DNA from 4 places in the Pradoshia sp. genome. Region 4 is predicted to be linked to each of the others. Evidence: riboswitches for the same ligand, from Rfam matches in the RefSeq annotation. Region 4 holds a riboswitch; each other region holds the start of a gene.
What was found. A riboswitch is a leader RNA that binds a small molecule or an ion and turns the genes downstream of it on or off. The one in region 4 is predicted to bind S-adenosylmethionine.
Positions count from the first base shown of each region.

Region 1 (9,330 bases), on a different contig from region 4:
TATTAGGGTGTTCCAATTTGTCCTGCCAGAGGAACATGACAACCTCATTTCTCTACATCTATTTAATGACCAGCCTGAATAGTTCATATGTTTGTTCTTGTATGTATGGAAAGATAATTACTTAGTACCTATCAATTATTTTACTGTATAAGAATCATTTTGGTTTCATTTTCCATTAAATATTTTTTTGAAAACGGTATCATCCATTCATAAAGAATAGGCATCCGCAACGGAAGCGGATGCCCCAGGATTATTACATCCCTATTAATGTGTCGTTACTAAATCTTCAGTCATTGTTTGAAAAGAGTACTTTTTTTCGATAAAGATTCCATACCAGATCATGAACACAAGTACTGTCCAAATCTTGCGGCTATTATCGGCCTTTCCTTTTACATGGTCATCAAGCAAACGGAGAATGACATCCTTATGGAATAAATGGTCCGTGTCACTTTCCAGAATAATGTTCACAGCCCAATCATACATCTCATCCTTCAGCCAATGACGAATTGGAACAGGGAAACCTAGTTTCTTTCTTGTGAGGACATGGTCAGGAACAATTCCTTCCACGGCTTTGCGCAGAATGTACTTAGTTGTGCCATGACTTGTCTTCATATCAGATGGAATCTTAGATGCCACCTCAAATACTTCCTTATCAAGGAATGGTACACGCAGCTCAAGAGAATGTGCCATCGTCATCCGATCAGCCTTTAACAAAATGTCCCCTCTGAGCCATGTATGAATATCAATGTATTGCATCTTGCTGACATCCTCATACCCTGCTGCGTCACGATAGAATGGTGCAGTAATGGTCTTATAATCCAACCCGCCATGGTATGGTTTGTACAGCTCTTTCTTTTCATCCTCCACGAACATTTTCGCATTGCCGATATAGCGTTCTTCCATTGGTGTACAGCCACGTTCAATGAAGCTCTTTCCTTTAACCCCTTCAGGAAGAATAGCCGCAATTCGTTTTAAGGAACGGGTTAAGACTGCAGGCATTTTCGTGAATACCTCAAGAGATTGCGGTTCGCGGTAAATATTATAACCGCCAAATAATTCATCCGCTCCTTCCCCAGACAGCACGACCTTCACATGCTTTCTCGCTTCCCTTGAAACGAAATAAAGTGGTACACATGCCGGGTCAGCAAGCGGATCATCAGCATGCCACATAATCTTCGGCAGTTCCTGCATATATTCCTCCGGCGAAATGATGTAGCTAATGTTTTCTACGCCCAATTTATCGGCTGTTTCTTTTGCCACATCGATCTCACTGAATCCTTCATGCTCAAAGCCGACAGAGAACGTCTTAATATTTGGATGGAATTTCTTTGCGATAGAAGCAATTATAGAAGAATCAATTCCTCCGGAAAGGAATGAACCGACAGGCACATCTGAGCGCATATGCTTCTGTACACTGTCAATCATTACTTCACGAATCTCCTCTGTCCAATCCTGCTCTGACTTCAGAACTGGTGAAAAGGACGCCTTCCAATATTGACCGATTTCAATTGGTCCCCCGATTGATTTCTTTAGATAATGTCCTGGGAGCAGCTTCTTGATGCCATCTGTCATTGTTTCCGGCTCAGGCACGAATTGATAAGTTAAATAATGCTGCAATGCATCCAAATTAACCTCTTCATCACCAGAAGCCAATACGATGCTCTTCTTCTCAGAGGCAAAGAATAATCTGTCTTCTTCCTCTTTATAGAAGAACGGCTTGATTCCAAACGGATCGCGTGCTGCAAAGATGGATTTCTCCTTTTTGTCCCAAATGACGAACCCGAACATCCCGCGCAGCTTCTTAACAGCCGCTTCTCCATAATACGCATATGCACCAAGGATAGCCTCCGTATCAGAATTCGTCTTGAATTCCAACCCTTTAAGGGAAAGCTCCTCTCTTAGCTCCAAATAGTTATAAATTTCACCATTGAAAACGATCCAATACCGTTCATTCTCAAAAGAAAGTGGCTGGTGACCGCTTTCCAGGTCAATAATACTTAAACGGCGAAAGCCTAATTGAATATATTCATCAACATAAAAACCTTCATCATCTGGTCCTCTATGGTAAATAAGATTGTTCATTTCCTTTAAACAATCAGATACGAGAGCATCTTGACATTTATCTAGAACACACCCAACAAAACCGCACATTACGAAAAAAACCTCGCTTTATAATAAATATTTTTTATAATTGCACCAATCTATACTATCAGACTTTTTGCGCAAAATATGTCGAATCCTACGAATTATTTACCGGTATTTTTAGAAAAATATGTAACATTAGTATGTCATTTGTCGCATAAAGACTATTAAAAAAACCTTAGGGCATGTATGCCCTAAGGTTTTTTCATTATATGGAAGCTTGTGTACGAAGTACTTCTGCTTTATCTGTTTTCTCCCATGGAAGATCCAGGTCATTGCGTCCAAAATGGCCGTAAGCAGCTGTTTGTTTATAAATTGGACGGCGCAGATCAAGCATTTTGATGATACCAGCTGGACGAAGGTCAAAGTTTGCACGGATTAATTCAACCAGCTTATCTTCATCAACCTTGCCAGTTTCAAAAGTATTCACCGCAATGGATACAGGCTGAGCTACTCCAATCGCATAAGCCAATTGAACTTCAGCCTTTTCAGCGAGACCGGCTGCCACGATGTTCTTCGCTACATATCTGGCAGCATAGGCAGCAGAACGGTCTACCTTTGTCGCATCCTTGCCGGAGAAAGCACCACCGCCATGACGCGCATAACCGCCATACGTATCAACGATGATTTTTCGACCAGTTAATCCAGCATCTCCTTGAGGTCCGCCAATCACGAAGCGGCCTGTTGGATTGATGAAGTATTTTGTCGCTTCATCAATTAAATGAGCCGGAACAACTGACTTGATTACATGCTCTTTTAAATCCGCCTGAATTTGTTCAAGGGTTGTTTCCGGGTCATGCTGAGTTGAAATAACAATTGTATCAACACGAACAGGTTTATCATTCTCATCGTATTCTACAGTTACTTGAGTTTTTCCATCAGGACGAAGGTATGGCAGGATTTCCTGCTTACGTACTTCTGTCAATCTTCTTGATAATTGGTGGGCAAGTGAGATTGGTAGAGGCATTAATTCCTCTGTTTCATTGCAGGCAAACCCAAACATCAGGCCTTGGTCACCAGCACCGATTGCTTCGATTTCTTCGTCTGTCATCGTTCCTTCTCGAGATTCAAGCGCCTGGTCTACCCCTTGAGCAATATCTGCTGACTGCTCATCAATGGACGTCAAGACAGCACAGGTCTCTGCATCAAAACCGTACTTCGCTCTTGTATACCCAATTCCTTTAATCGTTTCACGAACGATTTTCGGAATATCCACATAGGTGGAAGTCGTAATTTCTCCTGCAACAAGGACAAGGCCTGTCGTAACAGAAGTCTCACAAGCTACACGCGCATTTGGATCCTGCGCAAGGATTTCATCTAGAATGGAATCTGAAATTTGGTCACAAATCTTATCTGGATGCCCTTCAGTTACAGATTCAGATGTAAACAAATGTCTCTTAGTCGACATAATAAAACTCCTCCTTAAGTACTTATCTATACGGTTACTCATTATCTTTAGTCATGTCCTGAATGCACAAAAAAAGACCTTCCTAAAGAGGAAAGGTCTATATCTCACGAAATTCGCCTTTCACTCTCATCGTTCAAGGCTTCTATTAGCCTTGCATCAAGTTAGCACCTTTGCGTGAACCTAATAGCGGTTCAAACTGCAGGTTGCCCCGGCTTCATAGAGCTTTGTTCCCTCCACCGAGTCTTGATAAGAGTATCCGTTTCAAAGTTAAATCTTAACTTACTATACTATGAACTGTCAATATATGTGCAGGATATATTTGTATGGGTTTCAAAGCCCCTCAACTGTCGCAATTTTATGAATAAATTGATATAATATATTGTGAACAAGTTAACAATATTAGTAATAGGAAATATTAAAAGCCGAATCAATCCTGTATGGCTAAGGAAGTGAGCAGCAGCTAAGGATGTGGAACGGTTGTTTAATATTTTTTATTTATCTAATCGTTAATTAGTATGTTTAATTTACACAAATATGTTATACTATTTTTCATACAAGAGACAAATACATTAATTGGAAGAGGATGATTTCTTATGAGCCATGTTGAAATGTCCAATGAGTTGAAGCAACTGCTATCTAATGAGAATATGCACATCCAGTTATCCGTTCCTCAATTGGTTGAGAAAGTATTAGCACGAAATGAAGGGATTTTGACATCCACTGGTGCTATCAAGGCAGAAACAGGCAAGTATACCGGTCGATCTCCAAAAGATAAATATATTGTCGAGGAAGCTTCCTCAAAGGATAAAATTGACTGGGGAAGCGTAAATAAACCCATCTCGGAGGAAGCATTCGCGAACCTGTATGAGAAGGTCATCAGCTACTTGAATAAGCAGGATGAACTTTTCGTCTTTAATGGCTACGCAGGTGCAGATAAAGAATACCGCTTACCTATCCAAGTAATCAATGAATATGCTTGGCATAATCTGTTTGTACATCAGCTGTTCATCCGCCCGACAGCGGAAGAACTAAAAACCCATAGCTCAGAATTCACGATTATTTGTGCGCCTGGATTTAAGGCAGACCCGAAAGTTGACGGTACGAGATCCGAAACCTTCATTATCGTTTCATTCGAGAAGAAAGTCGTCTTAATCGGCGGTACAGAATATGCCGGGGAAATGAAGAAATCCGTCTTTTCCATCATGAACTACTTGCTTCCTGAGAAAGACGTATTCTCCATGCACTGTTCAGCCAATGTTGGACAGGAAGGGGATGTTGCCCTATTCTTTGGTCTTTCCGGTACAGGCAAGACAACCTTATCAGCAGATCCGAGCCGCCGCTTGATTGGTGATGATGAACACGGCTGGTCTCCAAGCGGTGTCTTTAATATCGAAGGGGGCTGCTATGCAAAGTGCATAAACTTATCTCATGAGAAAGAGCCGCAAATCTTCGATGCCATTCGATTCGGTTCTGTCCTTGAGAATGTAATGGTTGATGATAAGACTCGCATTGCTGACTATGACAATGGTTTCTTAACGGAAAACACACGGGCTGCTTACCCAATCGATGCCATCGACAACATCGTCAAACCAAGTGTGGCTGGGCACCCGACAACCATTATCTTTTTGACAGCTGATGCATTCGGTGTGCTGCCTCCTATCAGCAAGCTGACAAAGGAACAAGCCATGTATCATTTCTTGAGCGGCTACACGAGCAAACTAGCTGGAACAGAACGCGGCATTACTGCACCAGAGGCAACCTTCTCAACCTGTTTCGGTTCACCATTCCTTCCGCTTCAGCCTACCCGCTATGCGGAGATGCTTGGCAAGAACATCGAGGAGCATAATGTCCAGGTATACTTGGTCAATACAGGATGGACAGGCGGCGAATATGGCACAGGCAGCCGTATGAAGCTCTCATACACCCGCTTGATGGTACAGGCAGCCCTTGAGGGTGAACTAAGCAATGTTGAAACCGTTCAAGACAGTGTATTCGGCCTACATATCCCGCTTCATGTCCCTGGCGTACCCGATGTCGTATTGCAGCCAAATAAAACATGGGCAGATCAAGAGGCCTACTATAAGAAAGCTCATGAGCTTGCAGCCAAGTTCCGTGAGAATTTCTTGTCATTTGATCATATCGACACAAATATCGTCATTAAAGGCGGTCCAATTGCTTAAAGAAATAGCAAAAGTGGAGAAATCAATTATGATTTCTCCACTTTTTTTGTATGTACACCATTCAATTCTTCTCAACGAGCGGCCACTTCTTCAGCCAGTTCTTTATCGCTATTCTCTTTTCATATAGATCCAGCCGCTCGGCTGTCTCTGTAAAAAACGGAGTCGGCCGTATCTTCATCGCAAGGAGGTCATGCACGCCTCATGGTGCACATAATTGAAGATCTCCATGTTCATCCAGCTTTACGCCGACTGCACTTGCCGTTTCGGGGAATTTAGAGATAGCATCACTAGTTGAAGTATACGGAGGAATCTGATTGACCATATGCATCCTTGCTTCATTCTTGACGGACCACGGCCTGCCCGGCAGGAGCCTCTCTAACTTCCGCTCTAAAACCTTTTCCACTCTCTCATCTGTCTCGCTCTCATCGAAGTAGATAAAGTCTATATCTGGAAGCGGCGTTCTCTTTGTATACCCATGTAAGACATCCCATACCTTTGTACGGACAAAACCGGCACAAATCGACCAATCTGATTTATGCAAAGATTGGGCTGCTTCCAAGGTCTCCATCATCCAACGGTCTTGTTGAATGACTTTAAGGATATCTGCTTCATTCTTCAATCTACATCCCGCCTCTCATTTCATTCACCGCTCTTAAACAATATCTCTTAATATCCGCCAATTCATCTTTATTTACAGGCAATTGAGCTTTCTCACAGAAGGAAACAAAGTCAGAGCAAGCTTTCATAATTTCCGCCTCAAACACCCCTTTCGGAATACGCTCACTTACTATTTCAGTCTGTTCAACAGACAGGACAAAGCCCTCTTCATCTGTTTCATACTGATAATCCAACACCTTTAATTGGCAGTCCTGCTCATTTAGCAGAATAAAGAAATCCGTTGATTAATCCAGAAAAATAATATTTGCCCCTCCATCTTTCTCATAATCCTTGAACCGAATCAAGGTCTCACACGTCGTCAAGAGAGAGGTCGTAGCATAGCTCATACCGCCAAACCGCTCTCCTCGAATCCAGAAAGATATCTCTCCGTCCAAAAAACTATCATCCACTTGTGTCTTCAAATTACGGAGGGCCGCCTCCTTACAGCCTGATTCCAAGATACTTATCAGAGACAGCTGACTAACCGTGTCATCACGGTGAAATTCATAATCATACACAAAAATACCAATCTGAAAATCCATTCTGTCTCCCCCTTTATCGCTAGGAAAATCAAAAAAGGCACACAGTGCATATGCCTTCTGTCTGCCTTTTAGCTTCTTAGTTGCTGGAATTTAAGGAGATAAGCTGATAGGTTATCGTTGTCTTAGCGTTCTCCCATTCTACCTTCTTGATCAATGCTGTTCCTCTTGTGTCTCCTTCAAGCGTTGTCCGAATTTCAATCGGAATATCAATTGGATATAATCGATATCCATCCTTTTGTAATGTGAAGAGATTTTCCTGAACACGCTTCTCATTAGATTTCGTCACAATGAGGGTATTCATCTCCATTGGCATGCCCACATTATTCAACTCCCTCGTTTGATCTACTTATTTACCATCGTACCATTGGAAGCCGTTTCTTTCATCCATTTCGTCAGATCACGTACAATTTGACGGTTTATTTCCGGTGGAAAGTAATGGGTAAATCCGGGAAAATACCATGTTTCCACTTCTTTACCTGCCTCTCTCAACCGCTCCTCAAGCATCACTGCATGCTGAATGGAGACATTCTTATCTTCCTCGCCATGAATAATCAGTACCTTACAAGCGATTCTCTCTATCTCATAGAGAGGCGTACGTGCTTTATAGGCAGCCGGATACTTCATCGGGCTTCCCCCAATGACCCGCTTGAGCATTCTTCGAAGATCAATCCGCTCCTTATAAGTAAGCACCATATCTGATACTCCTCCCCACGTGACAAGGGAGGCAGCCTCCGGACAGCCAATAGCTGCCCAAAGAGCCATAATTCCTCCTCGTGAGAAACCAAATAGGTGAATCCGCTCTGGATTAACCATTGGATGCCTCTTCAATAATTCAAAGCCGGCAATCGCATCAAAGCGGTCCTCCAAAGCAAAATCCTCATCTCCCTCCCCTCCCTGATTCCCTCGGTAAAAGGGAGCGAACACAACAAATCCCTGAGAGGCGAACTGGATGATTCTGCTCGGTCTGACGGTGCCGACATTCTTGATCCCGCCTCGCAGGTATAGAAAACCATCATGTATTCCAGCATCCTTTGGTTCTGCCAACAGTCCTTTCACCGTCAAGCCATTCGAGAGATAGGTCACCATATATAAAGAAATCCTTGGATGCGGGGAAGGGTATCGTGTTTTTTTGACGATTTGTCCAAGCTTAGAGGATGTTTGTTCCACTCTTCCTCACTCCTTTCATTTATAGGCAATCACACATTTTTTCCGGTATACATACAATGCAAGTATTAAACCAACGGCATACATATTGCCCGTTAAGGAGGAATTTCCCTTGAAGAACAAGCTTAAAACCAGCCTATTCTGCTTGTTATCGTTCGTTCTTCTCTTTAGTTTAGCTGCCTGCAAAGACAGCGGGGATGATAAAGAGAAAGCATTGAAACCAGTCCGCGTGGCAGAGGTAACCCGCTCCATTTTCTACGCTCCGCAATATGTCGCCCTTGAGAAAGGCTTCTTTACAAAAGAAGGCCTTAAAGTCGACCTGCAGACTACCTGGGGCGGTGATAAAACCATGACAGCCCTATTATCAGGAGGAGCTGATGTCGCGCTAGTCGGCTCAGAGACATCCATCTATGTGCATGCCCAAGAATCACGAGATCCGGTCATTAATTTTGCCCAGCTTACCCAAACAGACGGCACCTTTTTAATCTCAAGAAAAGAAATCAAGGATTTCAACTGGGATATGCTGAAGGACAGTACCTTCTTAGGCCAGCGAAAAGGCGGGATGCCGCAAATGGTCGGCGAGTTCGTATTGAAGAAGCATGGAATCGACCCACAGAAGGACTTGGATTTAATCCAGAATATCGACTTTGCCAATATCGCGAGTGCCTTCTCATCAGGTACAGGTGAATTCGTCCAGCTATTCGAACCCCAGGCAAGCATGTTCGAGAAAGAAGGCAAAGGGTATATCGTTGCCTCATTCGGCCAAGAATCAGGCCATATTCCTTATACCACCTTCATGGCTAAACAGAGTTATATAAAAGATAACCAAGATACGATTGAAAAATTCACACGGGCCATCTATAAAGCTCAACAATGGGTGCAAGAAACTGATTCAGCTGAGGTCGCCAAGATTATTTCACCTTATTTCGAGGACACCGATACATCCATCATCACTTTAGCGGTTGAGCGTTATAAGGCGCAGGAATCGTTTGCCCTCGATCCCATCCTTGATAAGGAAGAATGGGCAAATCTTCAGGATATCATGAAGGAAGCTGGAGAAATCGAATCACAAATTGACCACCAAACATTAGTGGATACCTCCTTCGCCGAAGAGGTCTCCAAATAACAAAGGAGAATATAGCACTATGCCTTTACTCCAAATTAAAAATGTCTCACACCTCTATTTATCCAAAAATGAAGCTGCAGCTGCACTTGAAGACATTACGTTAAGCGTCGA
Region 1 covers NZ_JBJEFJ010000168.1:13,674-23,003, reverse strand. The annotation lists gene asnB (asparagine synthase (glutamine-hydrolyzing)) at 265-2,151, opposite strand; gene metK (methionine adenosyltransferase) at 2,351-3,550, opposite strand; SAM riboswitch class I at 3,674-3,803, opposite strand; gene pckA (phosphoenolpyruvate carboxykinase (ATP)) at 4,159-5,730, shown strand; partial or broken gene ACI35L_RS14780 (nucleotidyltransferase family protein) at 5,792-6,298, opposite strand; gene ACI35L_RS14775 (hypothetical protein) at 6,351-6,584, opposite strand; gene ACI35L_RS14770 (hypothetical protein) at 6,633-6,929, opposite strand; gene ACI35L_RS14765 (DUF2584 domain-containing protein) at 7,006-7,248, opposite strand; gene ACI35L_RS14760 (alpha/beta hydrolase family protein) at 7,272-8,015, opposite strand; gene ACI35L_RS14755 (ABC transporter substrate-binding protein) at 8,206-9,219, shown strand; gene ACI35L_RS14750 (ABC transporter ATP-binding protein) at 9,239-9,330, shown strand, end outside.
Region 1: another riboswitch for S-adenosylmethionine. It lies ahead of metK (methionine adenosyltransferase); the one in region 4 lies ahead of ACI35L_RS08120 (methionine ABC transporter ATP-binding protein).

Region 2 (8,285 bases), on a different contig from region 4:
ATTTAAGCTCAGATAGCTTTCCTTTCTTATACTGGAAGACATAAATAGATTTATTTGACGGCTGCGGTTCGGCCTCATCATCATCACTAATTGGACTTTCCTCCGTTTCGAACATCATGATGCTGGACGGCTGGGTGGCATTCCGTTCCATCAAGGAATAGGTTGAGTGATAATTTTCTTGTGTATCTTTGTGTGTGAAAATAACCTCGTCATTTGTGACTTTTTCCTTTTTTAAATCAATGGAATATTGATGGACCTCTGTTACGTAAGGATTAGATTGTTGATTGGCTGTAATGATGCGCATTTCATTGTAATGATATTGAACATCATAAACTTCCATTATATTGATGTTCTTTTGTTTTGGAACATCGATCTTGTAGGAGCTTGCTTTCTCATTCTGTTTGTTCAATCGATCAATGGTGAAGTGGTAGCTTTTTCTCTCACCCCTAATGGACGTGGAATAATCAACCTCTGCATAGATGACGTGGTTATCATCTTCGAATAATGATCCCGTATCATATTTTCCTCTCATGAAGCTTGGGTAGTCTTTTTTTAGTTTCTGGAATTGCTTGCTTCTAAAGCTTAAATCTTCGTAATCCATTTGTTTGAAATAGGGAAGATCTGTTACATAGGATGTTTCATCATCCTTGATGGTCATGGTTTGGTACCTGCTGTTGTACCTGCCGCCAATATTATATGCACCACTGACACTTATATCCTTGATTATCTCCTTGTCTCCGCCTGTTTGTTCAATATAGAATTGGAGCTTGTCATCTTTTGCTAAGGCCGATTGAATATAGTAGATGGAGAAGGTTGCGAGCAGGAAGACAGTCAGAATCGTTAAAGTTAAATATTTTTTCATCTATTACTTCCTCCTATACGGTAACTTTCTTATTTAATAGATAATGGCTGATCCATACAGACAGGGCTCCGGTAACCATACTTGAGGCAATCGTCATGTAGACGACTTCTGATGGATAGAAATAGTCGGCTTTATCGAGCATAATTAAAACTCCGATTGGTGATAAAGTCAGGAATACCGCAAAGGCGATATAAATCAAACCGAGGAATAGCCCCTTCCATCTGAACGAACGTTCCATCAGGATAGCTGCAAATAATACCGTCAGGACGATGAATCCGCCACCATAGTAGAGGATAAATTCTGTGAAGGTACCTGGGATGATGTAATACAAATATATATTATAGCTGGCCATCTGGCTGATGGTCGCTTCTTTTAAATACTCAGCTGGTGTGAGCAATTCCATGAAGCTGCTTTCGATTAGGATGAAGACCATTTGAGCGGCAACCATTGTGAAGATAATAATCATTATAGCGGTTGCTTTGGCAAAATAAACGGAAAGTCGAGCGGTCGGCAGCATAAGAAGGCGATAGATGAACGTATTCTTACCGCTCCAGTCCCGGTACCAAATCAAAAAGATATAAAAGAAGACAGCACCCACACAAAGAGCGATAGGTCCGATAAAATAAATTTTATCACTGAAGCTAAGCATGCTCATATAAGAATAATTGTCTACAATCGATTGAACGCTCTCTCCGTTCATAATGGCCTCGTTCGCACGGCTCATATATTGATTGGATGTTATCCATACTCCAATCATTTGAATGATGAATAGAGCAGCCAAGCCCCCAAATAATACTTTCGCTACCCGTGAAACTTCCAGGTTCACTAGCTTTAAATATCGATTCATTGTATATACACCTCTCTCAGTACATCCACGACGGATTTCCCTTCCTTGATCCGCATGTCCTCTGCGTTAAACTCCTTATAGACGGTGCCATGGTTTAATACGACTACTTTATCAATTAAGTGTTCTATATCATTGATTTCATGAGTTGTGATGATGACGCCTCGGTCTTCAATTAAATGACTCGTGAATACATTGGCAATTTGTTCTCGGCTGAAGATATCAATTCCGGAGAACGGTTCATCCATGAGGACATAGTCTGTATCCTGAGCAAGACCTAATAGGAGATTAACCTTGGCTGTATTTCCTTTTGAAAGGGTGGAAATACGGTGTTCCTCGTTTAACTTAAAGAATTGAAGCAATTCATCAGCACGGTCTTGGTTCCAGCTTTCATAGAAATCAGTCATGAAATCCATTGCCTGTTTTATCGTAAAGCCTGGAAGCATGGTTAATGCATCCGGAATGAAAGTTAATTTCTCATAGGTGCTTTTCTTTCGGTGTTCTCCATCAATGAGGATTTCGCCGCCATTGACGGGTGTAAGTCCAAGGATGGCTTTCATGATGGTCGTCTTTCCGACGCCGTTAATACCGATCAGGCAGGTGATTTCACCTTTATTCGCCGTGAAGCTTACATCGTCCAATACACGTTTCCTGCCGAACTTTTTTGTTACGTTCTTTACCTGCAGCATAGTTCTCCTCCTTATTTCTCTTCGGTAAGATAATTCTTTTTCACAATATCAACCAATTCGTCAACTGGTACTTGAATGGGCTTGACGGCTAGGATGAAGGCATCGACTGCCTCTTGAATCAATTCCTCGCGGACGCCGTTTAAGATCTTTTCATCTGTCGTAACACGGCTTGGGAAATTGCGCTCTGTATAAATCAATCCTTGTTCCTCCATTTCCTTATAGGCTTTTTGTGCGGTATTCGGGTTGATTTTCAATAAACCGGCCAGTTCACGGCGAGATGGGATTTCCTGTCCTCCTGCCAATTCTCCAGTCGCAATTCGTTCCTTGAAGTAACGGACAACCTGTAAGTAAACGGGATCGCGGTTATTAATGAGGAATGACATCCATTCACCTCCTAATTCTTGGTGTGTGTACTATATGGTTCATACACTCCTTAAGGTGTACTATACTGGTAATACACCATAGATGTCAATAACTTCTATGAAAATAATGCTTATTTTTTAATTGAAAGAGGGAAAAAGTAGGATGACACCGGTATAGACACTAAGCCAAGGAGATGGTGCATATGCAGAATACAGGGCTTGTTTTGGAGGGGGGCGGAATGCGAGGAGCTTTCACTGCGGGTGTCCTGAGGTATTTGATGGAGGAGGATATCTATATCCCGTATACCATTGGAGTTTCAGCAGGGGCATGTAATGGCAGCTCCTATATTGCCCGCCAAATGAATCGGAATCATCAGGTGATCATTGAATACAGTCGACATCCTGAATACATCTCCTTTAAGCGCTTTTTGCGAAATAGGGAATTGTTTGGAATGGATTTAATTTTTGACAAAATGCCAAATGAGCTAATTCCTTTTGATATGGAAACATTCTGCAGCTCAAAGGAAGGCTTTGTCGTTGGAACGACCGATTGTGAGACTGGCGAAGCTGTTTATTTTGATAAACAATCATATAGTAAGGATATGCTTACCATACTAAGGGCTTCCAGCTCCTTGCCGTTGTTTGCACCGGAGGTATCCTTTAATGGACGATATCTCCTTGATGGGGGTGTGACCGATCCTATTCCCATTAAGAAATCGGTGAAAGACGGAAACACGAAAAACATTGTTGTATTAACGAAGAATAAAGGATATAGAGAGGCACCATCAAATTGGAATTGGCTTGCCTCAAGGAAATATGGGAAATATGCGGGACTTTTGAAAGCAATGAAAAACCATCATATCGTCTATAATGACACGATAAAGTATCTTAAGGAGGAAGAGGAGAAGGGGAACGTTGTTATTATCCAGCCAATACGGAGGCTTGATGTTTCCACCATCGGACGGAATCCGCAAAAGCTTGAGAATCTGTATGAGGAAGGCTACCGGGAAGCAAAGAAAGCATATGGAAAATTGAAGGAGTTATTATGAGATAAAAAGGGGGAGGAATAGACCCATCTATTCCCACCCCTTTTTTAGGCAATAATCAGACGACTAGCTCTGACTGCAAATAATGCCAAATCAAATTGGCCGTATGTTCAATGGAACTGATATGTGTGCGCTCAAACGCATGAGAGGCGTCAATCCCCGGTCCGATTAATCCATGAACGATATCATACCCGGCCCGGATGGCAGCGGAGGCATCAGATCCATAAAAAGGATATATATCAACACGGTAATCAATATCATGCTCCTGGGCTAATTTGACAAGATGCTGGCGCAGGCCATAATGATAAGGACCGCTTGAATCCTTCGCGCAGATGGATACACTATACTCGTCCGTTGTTTGGCCGTCTCCAATTGCGCCCATATCCACAGCTAAATACTCAACAGTTTCGTCCGGAATATTAGAGTTTCCGCCATAGCCGATTTCTTCATTATTGGAAATAAGGAAATGGGTAGTGTATGGAAGGGCGATGTTTTGTTCCTTCAGTTGTTTTATCAAGTAGAGTAGGATGCCGACACTCGCTTTGTCATCCAGATGCCTTGACTTTAAGAAGCCGTCCCCAGCAAGCTCTGCCCGAGGCTCAAATGAGACAAAATCACCGACCTCAATACCGAGTGCTTGCGTATCTGATTTTGATTTGGTGACCGCATCAATCCGAACTTCCATATGGTCATCGTCGCGTTTCACTTCACCCATTTTCTGATAAACGTGGACAGAGGTTTGGTTTAGTAAAATCGTTCCTGTGTACACATTACCGTCTGCTGTATGAATCTTGCAGTATTCTCCCTCACAGGCATTCCAGCGAAAGCCGCCGATCATCGTCAGCTTTAAACGCCCGCTTGGTTTGATTTCCTTGACCATTGCTCCCAAAGTATCCACATGGGCTGTCAGGAAGCGGTGTTTAGAATCATCTTGGCCTTTAATTGTCGCAAGCAAGGCCCCTTTATTCGTCCGTTTGTTTCCAATTCCGCATGTATTCAGAAAGTTCTCTGTATAACGAATGGCCTCTTCCGTATAGCCAGTCGGGCTTGGAATGGAAACCAAATCTTTTATGTAGCCGTATATCTCTTGACCGTCTGCTTTCATTTGTAGACACTCCTCTTATTAGTGAATAGCTCTATTATATACCTCCGTGGAAAAAGGGTACAATAGATGAGAAATTTCTTGCCTTTTTTAGGATATCCATGTAAATTATAGTTAAATGAATATTCGAACAAATCTTATCGCGAGAGACGGAGGGACGGGCCCGATGATGTCTCAGCAACCGCCGATGCATTCGGAAAGGTGCTAAATCCTGCAAGGCATATGCATATTTATGTGCCTCGAGAGATAAGAAGGAGAGTAAAGCTCGATAAGTCTTCTTCTTGGAAGGCTTTTTTATTTTTATTTGGGAGGGGCAGAACAATGACCGCATGGAAGATTGAAACAGTATTAGCCCAAATCGGCAATCGAAGTGAAACACAAACAGGTACGGTGAACACGCCCGTTTATTTCTCGACCGCATACAGGCATGAGGGGATTGGACAATCAACAGGCTATGACTATACCAGGACAGGAAATCCGACCCGAGAGGTTTTGGAAAAGGCCATCGCGGCCCTTGAAGGCGGTGAGCAAGGCTTTGCCTATAGTTCTGGCATGGCAGCCATCCATGCTTTGCTCACATTATTCGAACCGGGTGATGAGATCCTTGTTTCAGCTGATTTATATGGTGGTACATATCGTTTATTCGAAAAAACCTGGAAGAAATACGGCATCACTTTTGTTCAATGCCAGTCCTATAGAGATTTTGCTGAATCCATTTCAAGTCAGACAAAAGCCTTTTTTATTGAAACACCGACAAACCCTTTAATGCAGGAAATCGATATCCGGGCAATTGCTGATTTAAGTCAAGAGAATAACCTCCTTTTGATTGTTGATAATACCTTTTACACACCAATCTTGCAGCGTCCGCTTGAACTCGGTGCTGATATTGTTGTTCACAGTGCGACAAAATATATTGCCGGTCATAATGATGTTCTTGCTGGCCTCATTGTCGCAAAGGGAGAGGATGTCTGCCAAAAGCTTGATGAATATCAAAATGCAACAGGGGCCATCCTTTCGCCATTTGATTCCTGGCTTGTCATGAGAGGAATGAAGACATTGAGCCTCCGCATGAAGCAGCATGAGGAGAACGCTGGGAAAATCGCGGCTTTCTTACAGGAGCGGGAGGAGGTCATCGATGTCCTCTATCCGGGAAAAGGCGGCATGATTTCGTTTAGGCTTCAATCTGAGAAATGGGTCAATCACTTCCTGAAAAGCCTTGGTGTCATCACCTTCGCTGAGAGTCTTGGAGGGGTTGAAAGCCTTATGACCTACCCGGCTACACAAACGCATGCCGATATCCCGGAGGAGGTCCGCATAGCAGGTGGTGTTTGTAACCGGCTGCTCCGCTTCTCCGTTGGTATCGAACATGCTGATGATTTAATTGCCGACCTGAAGAACGCCTTTGAAGCGGTTAGCAGCAAACAAGTGCAAGCATAATATCCGTTCAGCCAGTCCATTTTGCAGGGCTGGCTTTTCTTATGGAGTAATGATGGTGATTTTAGGAAAATGTAAGAGATAAGCAGCTTAAAGCTGGCAAGAAGGAAAAAACGGGTGAAGAAGCGGAAATCTTCTGTCTTAAATGGTAGAATAGCTGTAAAATTATTTGTAAAGACATCTCGCATGATTTTTTGTTATGCTGATGACAGTCCAACCATAAATTCAGAGGAGTGATTCGGTTGAAGGCGCTGATTAATATCGATTATACATACGACTTTGTGGCAGATGAGGGAAGATTGACCTGCGGTGAGCCAGGGCAGCGAATTGAGGATTATATTGTTTCATTGACAGAAGAATTCATTAAACGGAAGGATTATGTCGTATTTGCCATTGATGTGCATGAAGAGAATGATCCTTACCACCCGGAAACGAAATTGTTCCCGCCCCATAATATCCGTTTCACTGCTGGCAGAGATTTATTTGGAAATCTGCAAAATGTGTATAATAGGAACAAGGACGAAGACCATGTCCTTTGGATTGACAAGACGCGTTATTCTGCTTTCGCCGGCACGGACCTTGATATCAAGCTTCGTGAGCGGGGAATCACCGAGCTTCATTTAGTCGGGGTTTGTACAGATATTTGTGTCCTCCATACAGCGGTGGATGCTTACAATAAAGGCTACAAGATTATCGTCCATAAAGATGGAGTGGCAAGCTTCAATGAGGCCGGCCATCAATGGGCTCTTGGCCATTTTGAACAAACACTTGGAGCAGATGTTTTATAAATTAAGGAGGAAGCTTGATGAAACACTATCAAGATGACAGCTTTGCGTTACATACAGATCTATACCAAATTAATATGATGGAAACATACTTCCGGGATGGCATCCATAACAGAAAAGCCGTCTTTGACGTTTACTTTAGACGTAACCCATTTGGGAACGGCTATGCCGTTTTTGCAGGACTTGAGCGTGTCATTACGTATATTAAAGAGCTGCGTTTTACAGACACTGATATTGAATATTTACGTAATGAAGTAGGTTATGCTGATGACTTCCTGTCCTACCTTAAGGAACTAAAATTTACAGGAACAATTAGAAGCATGAAGGAAGGGGAGCTCGTATTTGAGAATGAGCCTCTTATGCGTATTGAAGCCCCGCTAGCTCAGGCACAGCTTGTTGAGACGGCTATCCTCAATGTCGTCAACTACCAGACATTGATTGCAACAAAGGCCTCAAGGCTCACCATGGTAGCCGATGGCGATCCATTATTTGAGTTTGGGACAAGAAGAGCTCAGGAAACCGAAGCGGCCATTTGGGGGACACGCGCGGCCTTTATCGGCGGATTCCAAGCGACAAGCAATGTCCGCGCAGGTAAATTATTCGGCATACCAGTCGTAGGAACGCATGCCCATGCCCTTGTCCAAACCTATCGTGACGAATACACAGCCTTCAAGAAATACGCGGAATCCCATTATGACTGCACCTTCCTCGTCGACACCTATGACACATTACGCTCAGGTGTACCGACAGCCATCAAGGTTGCCAAGGAAATGGGTGACAAGATTAAATTCAAAGCCATCCGCCTAGACAGCGGCGACTTAGCTTACCTATCTAAAAAAGCAAGAATCATGCTGGATGAAGCCGGCTATACCGACACGATGATCACCGCCTCTAATGACCTGGATGAAGTAACTATTCTCAACCTGAAAGCCCAAGGTGCCAAAATTGACATGTGGGGAGTCGGTACAAAGCTCATCACTGCTTATGACCAGCCGGCATTAGGTGCTGTTTACAAAATGGTCAGCATTGAAGATGATAACGGAAGAATGGCTGACACCATCAAAATCAGCGGAAACCCTGAAAAAGTTACAACACCAGGGATGAAAAACGTTTACCGTATCATCAACCGTGAAACCAAAAAATCCGAGGGGGACTACATCA
Region 2 covers NZ_JBJEFJ010000126.1:336-8,620, reverse strand. The annotation lists gene ACI35L_RS11410 (hypothetical protein) at 1-862, opposite strand, end outside; gene ACI35L_RS11405 (hypothetical protein) at 876-1,709, opposite strand; gene ACI35L_RS11400 (ABC transporter ATP-binding protein) at 1,706-2,395, opposite strand; gene ACI35L_RS11395 (GntR family transcriptional regulator) at 2,407-2,778, opposite strand; gene ACI35L_RS11390 (patatin-like phospholipase family protein) at 2,961-3,806, shown strand; gene ACI35L_RS11385 (M42 family metallopeptidase) at 3,862-4,908, opposite strand; SAM riboswitch class I at 5,040-5,158, shown strand; gene ACI35L_RS11380 (methionine biosynthesis PLP-dependent protein) at 5,227-6,342, shown strand; gene ACI35L_RS11375 (cysteine hydrolase family protein) at 6,576-7,127, shown strand; partial or broken gene ACI35L_RS11370 (nicotinate phosphoribosyltransferase) at 7,145-8,285, shown strand, end outside.
Region 2: another riboswitch for S-adenosylmethionine. It lies ahead of ACI35L_RS11380 (methionine biosynthesis PLP-dependent protein); the one in region 4 lies ahead of ACI35L_RS08120 (methionine ABC transporter ATP-binding protein).

Region 3 (6,067 bases), on a different contig from region 4:
AGGGGAATTCCCCTTCACATTTTTAATAAAATACCGGTAAATATTCGGTCTACGTATAAGACTGAGTTATTAACTGATTGATAAGAATCATATCCAATAGCTGATTAGTTCGTGATAATCGAACACCCCAAAAGGTAGATTTTGATTCTGACTTTTAGGGTGCCTCTTACAATCTTTATTAAAATAGCTTAGTCCCCTTTTATCCCGCTGACGGAAACAGCGGTACATGGTTTCAGCTCCATTTCATTTGTTCTGATGGAATGGAATCCAGTCCTTTTCATGAGTGACGAAATCTCGAGGGAGAGCTTGGCAGCGTGTTTGATGGTGGCATCCTTTTGCCGGGGCTGGACGGTGATGGTGAGGCTTCCTCCAGTTGTCAAAAGGGCATGCAAACGGCTAAGGGAGGTTTCTTTTTCCTCCCACATAGGGAAACTGTTAACGCTGTATATACGGTTATATTGATTCTCTAATGGTACATCTAAAGCTGTTCCAAGCGTGATGGTGAGACGCCCGCTTTTCAGGGAGTCTTCATTTCGCTCTTTGGCCAAGTCTATCATTGCCTGTGATGGATCAAAGCCATCAAGACGGCATTTCGGGAAGGAAGAGAGAAGCATATGCAGCCCCTCACCTGGGCCAAATCCAATCTCGAGTACTTTATCTCCATTTACCAATCCGAGCTCCTTGAAGGTCCAATCATATAATACGCCATTTTCAACTGCCATGACCTTGCCTGCTGCTTTTCCAATCAATCCCTTTGGTTCTTTAAATTGCTTTGAAACGAAATCCTTCATACATCATTCACCTCATTCCCTTATTACCCAAATATGGGTGAGGGGTAACTTTCTGAGAATAATTTTCTAAATAAATTGAAATTACTGAAAATTTGTAGTAAATTTAATAAACAATCCAATATTTTCTTATCTAGAGAGGCGGAGGGACTGGCCCTGCGAAACCTCAGCAACCTGGACAAACAGTGTCCAAGGTGCTAAATCCAGCAAGCTTAGCTTGAAAGATGAGTGCCGTACATAACTGGGGCCTTCATTTTTGAAAGGCTCTTTCTTTATAATCGGACATCCATCTGCATACTCAAGGGGAGGGGAAAAGATGCGTTTACTAGAGAGACTTAAGGGGGAAATCCTTGTTGGAGATGGAGCGAGCGGTACATTGCTCTATTCCTTTGGGATAGATACATGCTATGAGGAATTAAATCTCACCAATCCAGAACGGATTGCCGAATTACATAAGGAATATATAGGAGCAGGTGCCGATCTGATTCAGACAAATACATTTGGAGCTAACTTTCACAAGCTGAAGCGCTACGGACTTGAAGGTGAGGTTGAGCGGATAAACAGGGAGGGAGTCAGGCTTGCCAAGGAAGCGGCAGCAGGCCGGGTTTATGTCCTTGGTACGATAGGCGGGCTACGCAGCGTACGGAAATCCGAGCTAAGCTTGACGGAGATTGGGACCTATTTCAAGGAGCAGCTGGATGCGCTTCTTCTAGAAGAGCCGGACGGTCTAATCCTGGAAACCTATTATGACCTAGAGGAATTATTATATGTCCTTGAGATAGCAAGAAAGCAAACGAATTTACCGATTGTCGCCAATATTTCCTTGCATGAAGTCGGCCTGCTTCAAAATGGCATGCAGGTGAAGGATGCCTTTGACCTGATCAAAGGAAAAGGAGCCGATATCATTGGGTTAAATTGCCGCATGGGGCCCTACCATATGATTCGTTCATTCGAGGAGGTGCCATTAAGAGAAGATGCCTTCTACTCTGCCTATCCTAATGCGAGTCTGCCCGACTTTACGGATGGCCGTTATGTTTACTCGACTGATGCAGATTATTTTGTCAGCGCAGCGAAACAGCTCGTGGAACAGGGTGTGCGGTTAATTGGCGGCTGCTGCGGGACAACGCCCGCCCATGTACGGGCCATTAAAAAGGGGATTCTTGGTCTTGTGCCTTTGACAGAAAAGAAGGAGGTCATCAGCCGAAAATCCCATGTCTACACCTATGATTTTCGACAGCCGGATAAAGAGACGATTTTAGGGAAGGTGAAGAAAGGGCCTGCTATTCTCGTAGAATTGGATCCGCCGAAAACGCTTGGAGTGGAAGAGTTCATGAAGGGGAGTCGATATTTGCACGAGATGGGGGCTGATGCCATTACGCTAGCGGATAACTCTCTGGCCTCCCCTCGCATATCAAACGTCGCGATTGCTTCCTTGCTGAAGGCTGAGCTGAAGAAGAATCCACTTGTCCATTTGACGTGCCGCGACCACAACCTCATCGGCTTGCAATCTCATTTAATGGGGATGCACACAATAGGGCTTAATGAGGTCCTAATTGTAACGGGAGATCCCTCGAAAATCGGTGATTTTCCAGGTGCAACCTCTGTCTATGACTTGTCTTCCATTGACTTGATTTCATTAGTCAAACAGTTCAATGCGGGTATTTCCTATTCGGGGAAATCGCTGGGCGGACAGACGAATTTCGAGGTGGCTGCGGCTTTCAATCCAAATGTAAAATATGTGGATAAGGCTGTTGTGAGAATGGAGAAGAAAATCCAGGCGGGAGCGGATTATTTCCTCACGCAGCCGGTATTTTCCGTCGAGAAAATTCGGGAAGTTTATGAAGCGACCAGGCATATTAAAGCCCCGATCTTTATTGGGATCATGCCGCTGACGAGTTACCGGAATGCCTCGTTCCTGCATAATGAGGTGCCGGGAATTACCTTGCCGGAGCCTGTGCTGCGTGCAATGGAAAAGGCAGGAACAGATGCGGAGGCATCGATGAGGGAAAGTCTCGCCATTTCTAAGGAGCTTTTGGATGCGGCGGCAGAATATTTTAACGGACATTATATTATTACACCTTTTATGAGATATGAATTAAGCGGAGAACTTGTGGCATACGCCAGCACGAAGAAATCAGTCATAAGCGGGGATGTGTTTGAACAATGAATTCACATAAATTAAGAGATTTACTGAATGAGAGAATTGTCATCCTTGATGGGGCAATGGGAACGATGATCCAGGCACTTAATCTGACGGAAGCGGATTTTGGAGGGGAGGAATATGATGGGTGCAATGAATATTTGTCCATCACAAGACCGGATGCAATTCGAACCATCCATGAGCAGTATTTGCTTGCGGGAGCTGACATTATCGAGACGAATACATTCGGTGCGACACCGATTGTCCTAGATGAATATGGATTAAGCCATCTTGCCTATGAGTTGAATGTGAAATCAGCCCAGCTTGCGAGAGAGGCTGTCGATGGTCTCGGAACAGAAGACGGGACGCGCTTTGTGGCCGGCTCAATGGGACCGACAACCAAGACCTTATCCGTAACCGGAGGAACGACATTTGAGACGCTCGTCGAATCCTATGAAACCCAGGTGAGGGGCTTAATTGACGGCGGAGTTGATCTGCTCCTCCTTGAGACCAGCCAGGATATGCTGAATGTAAAGGCTGCGTATATCGGAATGCAGAATGCCTTCGTCTCAAAAGGGAGAGAGCTTCCGCTGATTCTATCAGGGACGATTGAGCCAATGGGAACAACACTTGCCGGACAAACGATCGATTCATTTTATATATCGTCCGCCCATATGAATCCATTGGCGATTGGGCTTAATTGTGCAACAGGTCCAGAATTCATGGCCGAGCATCTGCGCAGTTTATCCGAGCTGACGCCAAGTGCTGTCAGCTGTTATCCAAATGCAGGGCTGCCAGATGAGAACGGTCAGTACAATGAAACGCCGCAATCCTTATCTAAGAAAATCAAGCAATTCGCGGAAAAAGGATGGATCAATCTTGTCGGCGGATGCTGCGGAACGACCCCAGATCATATTCGGGCTATTGCCGAAGCAGTCAAAGGGATTGAGCCCCGCAGAGCACCGGAGCCTCAAATGAAGCATATGCTCTCAGGAATTGAAGCGCTGACCTATGACGATTCCATGCGCCCATTATTTGTTGGAGAACGGACCAATGTTATTGGATCACGTAAATTCAAGCGGCTTATTAAAGAAAGGGCCTTTGAAGAGGCTGCCGAAATTGCCCGCGCACAGGTGAAAAAGGGAGCGCATGTCATTGATGTCTGTCTGGCTGACCCTGACAGCGATGAGGTAGAGGATATGGAGCAATTCATGAAGGTTGTCGCCAATAAAGTGAAGGTTCCCTTTGTGATTGATTCAACAGATGAAGCCGTCATTGAACGAGCACTTCGCTATTCCCAAGGGAAGGCCATCATCAACTCCATCAATCTTGAGGACGGGGAAGAGCGATTTGAGAGTATCATTCCGCTGGCGAAACAATATGGCGCAGCCCTTGTCGTCGGAACGATTGATGAGAAGGGGATGGGGGTAAGTGCTGCACGAAAGCTTGAGGTTGCCCGTCGTTCCTATGAGTTATTGACGAAGAAATATGGAATTCATCCGGAGGATATTATCTTTGATCCACTCGTCTTCCCAGTTGGAACGGGAGATGAGCAATATCGAAATGGAGCTGCCGAAACAGTTGAAGGATTAGCTGCCATCAAGAAGGAGTTCCCAGGTACACTCACCATCCTCGGAATCAGCAACGTTTCTTTTGGGCTTCCTTCTGAAGGAAGGGAAGTGTTGAATGCCGTCTATTTGTATCACTGCACGAAGGCTGGGCTTGACTATGCCATCGTCAATACAGAGAATCTGCAAAGGTTTGCCCTCATACCTGAGGAGGAAATCAAGCTTTCAGAAGGCTTGCTATTTCATAATTCTGATGAAACGCTCTCGAAATTCGTGGAATTTTACCGTACGAAGAAACCGGTGGAAAAAGAGCAGAAGGAAAAGCTGCCGCTTCTTGAGCGCCTTCCTGAATATATCATTGAAGGAACGAAGGAGGGACTGAAGGAGGATATTGATGAAGCTCTCACAGAAGGAATGGCCCCTCTTGATATTATCAATGGGCCGCTAATGGCGGGGATGGCCAAGGTTGGCGAGTTGTTCAATGATAATCAGCTCATCGTTGCTGAGGTACTTCAAAGTGCAGAAGCAATGAAAGCAGCTGTCTCCCAGCTTGAACCGCTGATGACAACGTCCGGTGATAAGACTGTTAAGGGCAAAATGGTGCTCGCAACCGTGAAGGGGGATGTTCATGATATTGGGAAGAACCTCGTTGACATCATCTTAAGCAATAATGGATACGAAGTCGTGGACCTGGGCATCAAGGTTACCCCTCAAACCCTTATCGAGGCGGTACGAAAGGAACATCCAACCATCATCGGTTTATCCGGTCTGCTTGTGAAATCAGCCCAGCAAATGGTCATAACGGCACAAGACTTGAAGGAGGCTGGAATCAATACGCCAATCATTGTCGGCGGCGCAGCCTTAACGAGGAGATTTACCACAAATAAGATTGCTCCAGAATATACTGGACCCGTCGTATATGCGAAGGATGCCATGAAAGGCCTTGATCTTGTAAACCAGCTGCATGACCAAGAAACACAAGCAGATTTCCTCAAGGAAATACTAGGAGAGAAACGAAAAACGAAAGAACCTGAGGCGGTTAAGGTAGCAGCCATTGAGAGTGCTGAAACACCTCTTAAGACGGTGCAGGACCAGTTAAGTCCGCCAGTACCAGAGGACTTAGAACGCCATATCCTGCGAGACTATCCGCTGAAGCAAGTATATCCATATATCAATAAGCAAATGCTTTTTGGACACCATTTCGGCTTAAAAGGCAATATTGATAAGCTGATTGCTGAGGAAGACCCAAAAGTGATGAACCTGCTATCCATTGTCAATGAAATTGTTGAACAAGACTTGATTAAGCTGCATGCTGCCTATCGGTTCTACCCTGCGGCAAGTAAAGGCAATGAACTGAAAATCTACTCAGACGAAAGCAGGACCCAGGTCATTGAAAGCTTTACCTTCCCGCGACAACGGAAGAATCCGTATCTGTGTCTGGCTGATTATGTGGCGGATGAAGAAGCAAATATACGTGATCATGTCGGCTTCATGATTGTCACGAGCGGCAAGGGAGTCAAGGAAATCGCTGATCAATGGAAGCGGGACGGAGAATATTTAAAGAGCCATAT
Region 3 covers NZ_JBJEFJ010000159.1:292-6,358, forward strand. The annotation lists gene ACI35L_RS14170 (class I SAM-dependent methyltransferase) at 189-791, opposite strand; SAM riboswitch class I at 915-1,019, shown strand; gene ACI35L_RS14175 (bifunctional homocysteine S-methyltransferase/methylenetetrahydrofolate reductase) at 1,105-2,955, shown strand; partial or broken gene metH (methionine synthase) at 2,952-6,067, shown strand, end outside.
Region 3: another riboswitch for S-adenosylmethionine. It lies ahead of ACI35L_RS14175 (bifunctional homocysteine S-methyltransferase/methylenetetrahydrofolate reductase); the one in region 4 lies ahead of ACI35L_RS08120 (methionine ABC transporter ATP-binding protein).

Region 4 (9,330 bases):
ATTTATTTGCGACAACACTCCCTAAATATGGAATAGAGGTGAAGTTTGTCGACCCAAGTGATCCGGAGAATTTCAGACAGGCTATCACGCCGAAGACGAAGGCTGTCTTTGGAGAAACAATCGGTAATCCAAGCTTGAGTGTACTGGATATTGAAAAGGTGGCAGAGATTGCCCATGAGGCTGGTATTCCGCTTATTGTTGACAATACATTTGCGACCCCGTATTTATGCCGGCCAATTGAGCATGGAGCAGATATTGTTGTTCACTCTGCAACGAAATGGCTGCTTGGGAATGGAACAACCTTAGGGGGCATTATTGTGGATGCAGGAAAGTTTGACTGGAATTCTCCGAAATTCCCAGGGTTTACGGAGCCTGATTCAAGCTATCATGACATCATTTACAGCGAGGCCATTGGGGCAGCTGCCTATATTATTAAAGCGAGAGTCCAGCTATTAAGGGATTTGGGTCCAGCCTTAAGTCCATACAATGCATTTCAATTTATTCTTGGTCTTGAAACCCTGCATGTCAGGATGAAGGAGCATATTGCCAATACTGAGGAGATCATTGAATACTTAAAGCAGCATCCAGCTGTAAGCTGGGTTCTGTATCCAGGTGATCCAGACCATCCTGATTATGAGCTCGCCAATAAATATTTGCCAAAAGGAGCGGGTGCTGTAGCTGTTTTCGGCATCAAGGGCGGAAGGGCTGCCGGAAAGACATTGATTGATACAATCGGCCTGTGGTCACATGTCGCGAATGTCGGAGATGCGAAGAGCTTGATTATTCATCCCGCAAGCACGACTCACCAGCAATTAAGGGGAGAAGATTTGAAGGCATCCGGGGTGACTGATGATCTCGTTCGTCTTTCCATCGGGATTGAGAATGTGGAGGATTTAATCGAAGAGCTTGAGCTTGCTATCGAGAAGGCAACAGGCATCAGCTCCCAATCCGTTACAACGAAATGATAGAATTTTGTGGTAAAATAAAAAGTCCTTATTGACACCTCGTTCTTCTCCATGGTAGGATAACATTCAGTAACAAGTGAATGAATCGAACGACTCTTATCCAGAGAGGTGGAGGGATGTGCCCTATGAAGCCCGGCAACCGGCAATCATGACAGCCATGATTGAAAAGGTGCCAATTCACACAGGATTATTAAGTCCTGGAAGATGAGAGAAAGGAACATGCATAAGTTAATTATTCATGCCTTTCTGCTCATAGCAGGAAGGCATTTTTTATTGAATTGGAATCTATGGAGCATAAGAGAAAGAGCAGGTGAAGGTTTAAGTGATCACGTTAAATGATGTATCCAAGACATATACAAAAACATTTAAAAAAGGTACATCCATTAAAGCCGTTGATCATGTGTCCCTATCAATTGAGCAAGGTGAGATATTTGGGATTATTGGATACAGCGGAGCTGGAAAAAGTACGCTTATCCGCATGCTAAACGGGTTGGAGAAACCGACAAAAGGAACAGTAAAGGTTGCCGGACGAGATATGGGCGCCATTAAAGGTAAGGAATTACGGAATGCTCGTAAGGAAGTGAGCATGATATTCCAGCACTTCAATCTTCTATGGTCACGGACGGTTAGTGAAAATATAGAATTTCCGCTGGAAATAGCGAGAGTGCCAAAGCATAAGAGGAAAGCTAGAGTGAAGGAGCTTATCAAGCTTGTCGGCCTTGAAGGGCGCGGAGATGCCTATCCTTCCCAATTGAGCGGCGGACAAAAGCAGCGTGTCGGCATTGCGCGTGCACTTGCCAATAATCCAAAGGTCCTTTTATGTGATGAGGCAACATCAGCACTCGATCCACAAACAACAGATGATATTCTCGATTTATTGGTTGATATCAATAAACGTTTAGGCTTAACCATTGTCCTTATCACCCATGAAATGCATGTCATTCGCAAGATTTGTCATCGTGTAGCAGTAATGGAGCTGGGCAAGGTTGTGGAAAGCGGGCAGGTGCTAGATGTGTTCAAGAAACCGGAAGCACCTATTACGAAGCGATTTGTTCAGCAGGTGACAGAGCCAGAGGAAACGAAGGAAACGATTGAGCACATGCTTGAAGCTTATCCGACAGGGAAGGTTGTTCAGCTATCCTTTATTGGTGAGTCAGCGGAAACCCCAGTGCTCTCTGAGGTCATTCGTTCTTACCAAATTAACGTAAATATTATGCAAGGGAAAATCTCTCAAACTCAAAACGGTTCCTATGGAACCTTATTCATTCATCTGGATGGAGAACAATCAGAAGTAGCGAAAGCCATCGAGTATCTCCATAATCAAGACATCGGTGTGGAGGTGATTTCAGAATGATGGAGACCTATTTTCCAAATGTCGTGTGGGAGCGTATTTCAGAGGCAACGATGGAGACGCTATACATGACAGGAATCGCTTTAGTCGCAACCTTTTTCCTAGGCATTATCCTGGGCCTTCTGTTGTTCTTGACATCAAAAGGAAATCTGTGGGAAAACAAATTCATCTATGGAATTGTGGGCGCCTTTGTGAATATTTTCCGCTCCATTCCATTTATTATCTTAATCGTTCTGCTTATTCCCTTCACAAAAGCCCTCGTGGGAAGCATTATTGGGGCAAATGCGGCACTGCCGGCTTTAATCATCGGTGCGGCGCCATTTTATGCGAGAATGGTTGAGATTGGACTTAGAGAAATTGACAAAGGGGTTATTGAAGCTGCCAAGTCGATGGGAGCAACCTCGTTCACCATCATTTGGAAGGTGTTGATTCCTGAGTCATTACCAGCACTTGTGTCTGGGATAACGGTAACGGCAATCGCATTAGTTGGCTATACAGCGATGGCAGGGTTGATTGGAGCAGGCGGACTTGGTAATTTAGCTTACCTGGAAGGGTTCAGCCGAGGACAATCCGATGTAACAATAGTGGCCACCATCTTAGTATTGATCATCGTGTTTATCCTCCAATTTATTGGAGATATCATAACCAGGAAACTGGATAAACGTTAAGGGAGGAAGATGGAGTTGAAAAAGAAATTATCATTCATTTTAGTACTTTGCTTCACTTTAATATTGGCGGCTTGCGGCAGTTCAGAGGATTCAGGTTCAGGTGATGGGGATACAAAGAAATTGACTGTAGGCGCATCTAATGTTCCTCATGCAGAAATTTTGGAAAAGGCAAAGCCATTACTTGAAGAAAAGGGCATTGACTTGGAGATTGAAGTATTCACTGATTATGTAATGCCGAATAAAGCGTTAGCGGATGGATCCATTGATGCAAACTACTTCCAGCACATCCCGTATTTCGAGCAGCAGGTTGAGGAGAATGAGTATGATTTCGCTAATGCTGGCGGAATTCATATTGAGCCAATCGGCGTTTACTCCAAGAAATATGACAGCTTAGATGACCTGCCAGAAGGGGCTGAAATTATTATGAGCAGCTCCGTTGCTGACCACGGCCGTATCCTATCTATGCTTGAGGCAGAAGGTTTAATCACATTGAAGGAAGATGTGAATAAAGTGAAAGCCACTGTAGATGATATTGAGAAAAACCCTAAGAAATTGAAATTTAAAACAGACATTGAAGCGCCAATGCTTACTCAAGTCTACAATAATGATGAAGGCGATGCAGTCTTAATCAACTCCAACTATGCGATTGACGCAGATCTTGTCCCAGCTGAGGATGCAATCGCACTTGAAAGTCCTGAAGATAACCCGTACGTGAACATTATTGCGGTTCGTACGGAAGATAAGGATAATGAAGCAATCAAGACATTGGTTGAAGTCCTTAAATCCGATGAGATTAAAGACTTCATCAATGAAGAATATAAAGGTTCTGTCATTCCAGCAGAATAAAAAAATACAAAAGGTGCATGTCCGATTCATTTCGGAATGCACCTTTTTTCTTCTATTATATATACCTGCTTGATAAGACATATCGTCCGGCATTTCTCAGAATGATGAAGCAATTCCATTGAGAAATCGACGAAATCACTTTTAACAATCGCTCAGCGTGGTATATAGACATTGAGAGCTCTCTAATAAAGTGATAACCTTAACTTAATAATTCGAAAGGGATGATTCATTATTTTTGACAATCAGCTGCATCTCAGAGTGACGAACGAAATGGAAAAGGCTATGAGGCAGGCGCACGGAGTTGGATATGAGGTGTACAACCAGAAGTTAGATGTGCGCATGCGAGTAGAGGAACGACGAGAAGACAGTTATTTGAAAAGTAATGAGATTGTAAATGATCTGAATCGACGAGTCTTCTAATTTTAGAAGATATTATAGAAAAATGGGAAAGAACCAGCATACAATTGCTGGTTCTTTTCTTTCTCATAATTTAACTTTATAATAGCCTTACGCAGTAATTGTTATGGCAGGAGAGTGTAGTTTTTTCAAGGATTTTTAAGGGCTCAAAAAGTTGAATCCAGATTCTATTTGTTATAATATTGGAATGAGAATAAATTGAGAATAGAAACAATCTAACTTTAGATAACTATATTATTGGAGGTATAAGTATGGCTGGTTCAGTACTTACAATTAAAGATTTACATGTTGCAATTGATGGCAAAGAAATTCTAAAAGGTGTTAACCTTGAAGTTAAAGGTGGAGAAATCCATGCAATCATGGGTCCTAACGGTACAGGGAAATCTACATTGTCCTCTGCAATCATGGGCCACCCTAAATACGAAGTAACAAGCGGATCAATCACAATGGACGGCGAAGATGTGCTTGAAATGGAAGTTGATGAGCGCGCTAAAGCAGGTCTATTCCTAGCAATGCAATATCCAAGCGAAATCTCCGGCGTAACAAACGCTGATTTCATGCGTTCTGCCATCAACAGCAAACGCGGTGAAGGGAACGAAATTTCCTTGATGAAATTCATCAAAGAAATGGATAAGAAAATGGACCTTCTAGAAATGGACCAAGATATGGCACAGCGTTACCTCAATGAAGGTTTCTCCGGCGGTGAGAAAAAGCGTAATGAAATTCTTCAATTAATGATGCTTGAGCCGGCTATTGCCATTCTTGATGAAATTGACTCCGGTCTTGATATCGATGCCCTTAAAGTTGTTTCTAAAGGAATCAACCAAATGAGAGGCGAAGACTTCGGATGCTTAATGATCACTCACTACCAACGCTTATTGAACTACATCACACCTGATTATGTTCACGTTATGATGCAAGGTAAGATCGTGAAATCCGGTGGTGCAGAGCTTGCACAGCGTCTAGAGGCTGAAGGCTATGAGTGGATTAAGGAAGAGCTAGGCATTGAAGACGAAACAGTAGAAATCGAAGCTTAAGCAATAGGAGGATCATTATGACAACAGAAACTACGTTACCAATTGAAAAAGATGCAATCACTTCTTTTTCAAAAGCACATAGTGAGCCTGCTTGGCTAGAAAGCCTTCGTCTTGAAGCCCTTTCTGAAGCCAGTGTGACTCCTATGCCAAAACCAGATAAAACAAAAATCGATAAATGGAATTTAGAGGATATGAAAGTGAGCGCGGTTGACAGTGAGCCGTATGCTGATCTTGATGGGCTCGCTGATGAAGTGAAAAGCTTGCTTAATCCAGCAGAGGACAGAAGCCTCTATATCCAAAGAAACCATACAGCTGCACACCTGACACTTTCGAAAGAACTTCAGGAAAAAGGCGTTATCTTCATGAATCTTCAAGCTGCAGCAAAGGAACATCCTGAGCTTGTTCAAAAATACTTCATGACGAAGAGTGTTCCAGTTACAACAAATAAATTGACTGCTCTTCATGCAGCGTTATTCAATGGCGGCGTATTCTTGTATGTACCTAAGAATGTCGTGATTGAAGAGCCTATTCAAGCAGTCTTTGTTATTGATAATAAAGAAGCAGATCTATATAACCACGTGTTGATCGTTGCAGAGGATAACAGCTCTGTTACGTATGTGGAAAACTATATATCCTTAGCAGACGGCAAGCCGGTTCTTGGAAACTTAATTTCTGAGGTCATTGTCGGAAACAACGCACAAGTAAAATACGGTGCAGTGGATACCCTATCTAAGGATATGCAAACATATGTCAACCGTAATGCATATGTTGAGAATGACGGCCGCGTTGAATGGGCGCTTGGCTTGATGAATGACGGTAATACGATTTCTGAAAACATCACAAATCTTCATGGAAATGGAGCGTATGGTGATACAAAAACAGTCGTTGTCGGAACAGGGAACCAAATACAGAACTTCACAACGAAGGTTATTCATTTCGGTAAACATTCTAATGGCTACATCTTGAAGCATGGCGTAATGAAAGATGCTGCTTCATCTATCTTCAACGGCATCGGCAAAATTGAACATGGTGCAACGAAAGCAGATGCGGTTCAAGAATCACGCGTATTGATGCTTAGCCCAGAGGCGCGCGGGGATGCAAACCCGATTCTTCTTATTGATGAAGATGATGTAACAGCAGGTCACGCAGCTTCCGTTGGACGCGTCGATCCAACTCAGCTTTACTACTTGATGAGCAGAGGAATCGCCAAAACAGAAGCAGAGCGCTTGATCATTCACGGCTTCTTAGCTCCTGTTGTTAATCAATTACCTGTAGAAGCAGTTAAGAAACAATTGACTGAGGTAATTGAAAGGAAAGTTAAGTAATGATAAGACCTGATATTAAAGAGCTTTTTCCCATCCTTAAGCAAGAAGTCAATGGTCATGAACTTGTTTATCTAGATAGTGCAGCGACATCACAGAAGCCGCTATCTGTCATTCAGACCATCGAAGACTACTATAAACGCTATAATTCCAATGTCCATCGCGGTGTTCATACATTAGGAACCATCGCGACGGATGCTTATGAAAATGCGCGCGAGAAGGTAAGAAAGTTCATTAATGCCCATTCTATTGAGGAGGTTGTTTTCACGAGAGGGACAACAACCTCCATCAATACGGTTGCTGTCAGCTATGGACGAGCTAACCTGAAGCCTGGAGATGAAATTGTCATCAGCATGATGGAGCATCATAGCAATATCATTCCATGGCAGCAAACAGCTAAGGCCACAGGGGCAACCTTAAAGTACATTCCCCTGCAGGAAGACGGAACGATTTCACTTGAGGAAGCAAGAAAGGTAATTACACCTAACACGAAAATCGTCTCTGTTATGCATGTGAGCAATGTTCTAGGCGTTATCAACCCAGTGAAGGAACTAGCGGAGATTGCCCATGAAAACGGTGCGGTCATGGTCGTGGATGGAGCACAAAGTGCCCCGCATATTAAAGTGGATGTCCAAGATCTTGATTGTGACTTTTTCGCTTTTTCAGCTCATAAGATGTGCGGGCCGACTGGTGTCGGTGTCCTATACGGAAAGAAAAAATATCTAGAAGAGATGGAGCCAGTTGAATTCGGCGGAGAAATGATTGACTTCGTAGGATTGCAAGACTCCACTTGGAAAGAACTTCCGTGGAAATTTGAGGCGGGAACGCCGATAATCGCTGGGGCAATCGGACTTGGAGCTGCAATTGATTTTGTGAATGAAATCGGACTCGAAAATATCGAAGCGCATGAACATAAGCTTGCTGCCTATGCTCTTCGGAAATTAGGGGCTATCGAAGGACTCACCATCTATGGTCCGAAAAACCCCGAAGCAAGAGCTGGCGTTATTACATTTAATCTTGATGATGTCCATCCGCATGATGTTGCTACCGTTCTGGATTCAGAGGGTATTGCTATCAGAGCAGGACATCACTGTGCACAGCCATTAATGAAATGGTTACATGTTTCGTCAACGGCACGGGCAAGCTTCTATCTATACAACACAGAACAAGACGTCGACCGCTTGGCCGAAGGACTCGTTAAAACAAAGGAGTATTTCAGTAATGGCTTCTAATAATTTAGATAACCTTTACAGACAAGTAATCATGGATCACTATAAGAATCCTCGCAATAAAGGGTCTCTTGAAGGGGATAGCCTAGTGATTGACATGAATAATCCAACTTGCGGAGATCGAATTCACTTAACTCTTCAGGTGGAGGATGGCATTGTCAAGGATGCAAAGTTTGATGGTGAAGGATGTTCCATCTCCATGTCCTCTGCTTCTATGATGACGCAAACCATCAAAGGCAAGAGTGTGGATGAGGCAATGAAGCTCGCTTCCATTTTCTCTGATATGATGCAAGGCAAGGATTATGATGAAGATAATCTAGACCTCGGTGATATAGAAGCCCTCCAAGGCGTGAATAAGTTCCCGGCACGAATCAAATGTGCCACACTTGCTTGGAAGGCAATGGAAAAAGGTCTGAAGGAATAAATAAAACACGGGTTAGAGGATTTCCTTTAACCAGAAAGAATGGAGGAAGCGATCAATGGCAAAAAAAATGCCTGAAATCGGTGATTATAAATACGGCTTTCATGATAAGGACGTTTCCATCTTCCGTTCTAAACGCGGCCTAACAAAAGAGATCGTTGAAGAGATCTCCCGCATGAAGAACGAACCGCAATGGATGCTTGACTTCCGCTTGAAGTCACTTGAACATTTCTACAAAATGCCTATGCCGCAATGGGGCGGTAACCTTAACGGGCTTAACTTTGACGAAATCACGTACTATGTTAAGCCATCTGAGAAATCAGAGAAATCTTGGGATGAAGTACCTGAAGAAATCAAACGCACATTTGATAAATTAGGTATTCCTGAAGCGGAACAAAAATACTTGGCTGGTGTCTCTGCCCAATATGAATCAGAAGTTGTTTACCACAACATGAAGGAAGACCTCGAAGAAATGGGTATTATCTTCAAGGATACAGATTCGGCTCTCCGTGAGAATGAAGATATCTTCCGTGAACACTGGGCAAAGGTTATCCCGCCATCTGACAATAAGTTTGCTGCTTTGAACTCAGCAGTATGGTCAGGCGGATCATTCATCTATGTACCGCCTGGCGTGAAAGTGGATACGCCATTACAGGCTTACTTCCGCATCAACTCTGAAAACATGGGTCAATTCGAGCGTACATTGATCATTGTTGATAAAGATGCATCTGTGCACTATGTTGAAGGATGTACAGCACCAGTTTACACAACAAACTCCCTTCACAGTGCGGTCGTTGAAATCATCGTGAAAGAAAATGCTTACTGCCGTTATACAACCATCCAAAACTGGGCGAACAACGTATACAACTTGGTTACAAAACGTACCGTTGTTGAAGCGAACGGAACAATGGAATGGGTTGACGGAAACATCGGTTCTAAGCTTACAATGAAATACCCTGCATGTATCCTTAAAGGCGAAGGCGCACGCGGCATGACCTTGTCTATCGCAATCGCTGGTAAAGGTCAGCATCAGGATGCAGGTGCGAAAATGATGCACTTGGCGCCAAACACTTC
Region 4 covers NZ_JBJEFJ010000086.1:40,697-50,026, forward strand. The annotation lists gene ACI35L_RS08115 (O-acetylhomoserine aminocarboxypropyltransferase/cysteine synthase family protein) at 1-965, shown strand, start outside; SAM riboswitch class I at 1,059-1,176, shown strand; gene ACI35L_RS08120 (methionine ABC transporter ATP-binding protein) at 1,288-2,319, shown strand; gene ACI35L_RS08125 (methionine ABC transporter permease) at 2,316-2,984, shown strand; gene ACI35L_RS08130 (MetQ/NlpA family ABC transporter substrate-binding protein) at 3,000-3,830, shown strand; gene sufC (Fe-S cluster assembly ATPase SufC) at 4,499-5,284, shown strand; gene sufD (Fe-S cluster assembly protein SufD) at 5,302-6,609, shown strand; gene ACI35L_RS08145 (cysteine desulfurase) at 6,609-7,838, shown strand; gene sufU (Fe-S cluster assembly sulfur transfer protein SufU) at 7,828-8,259, shown strand; gene sufB (Fe-S cluster assembly protein SufB) at 8,315-9,330, shown strand, end outside.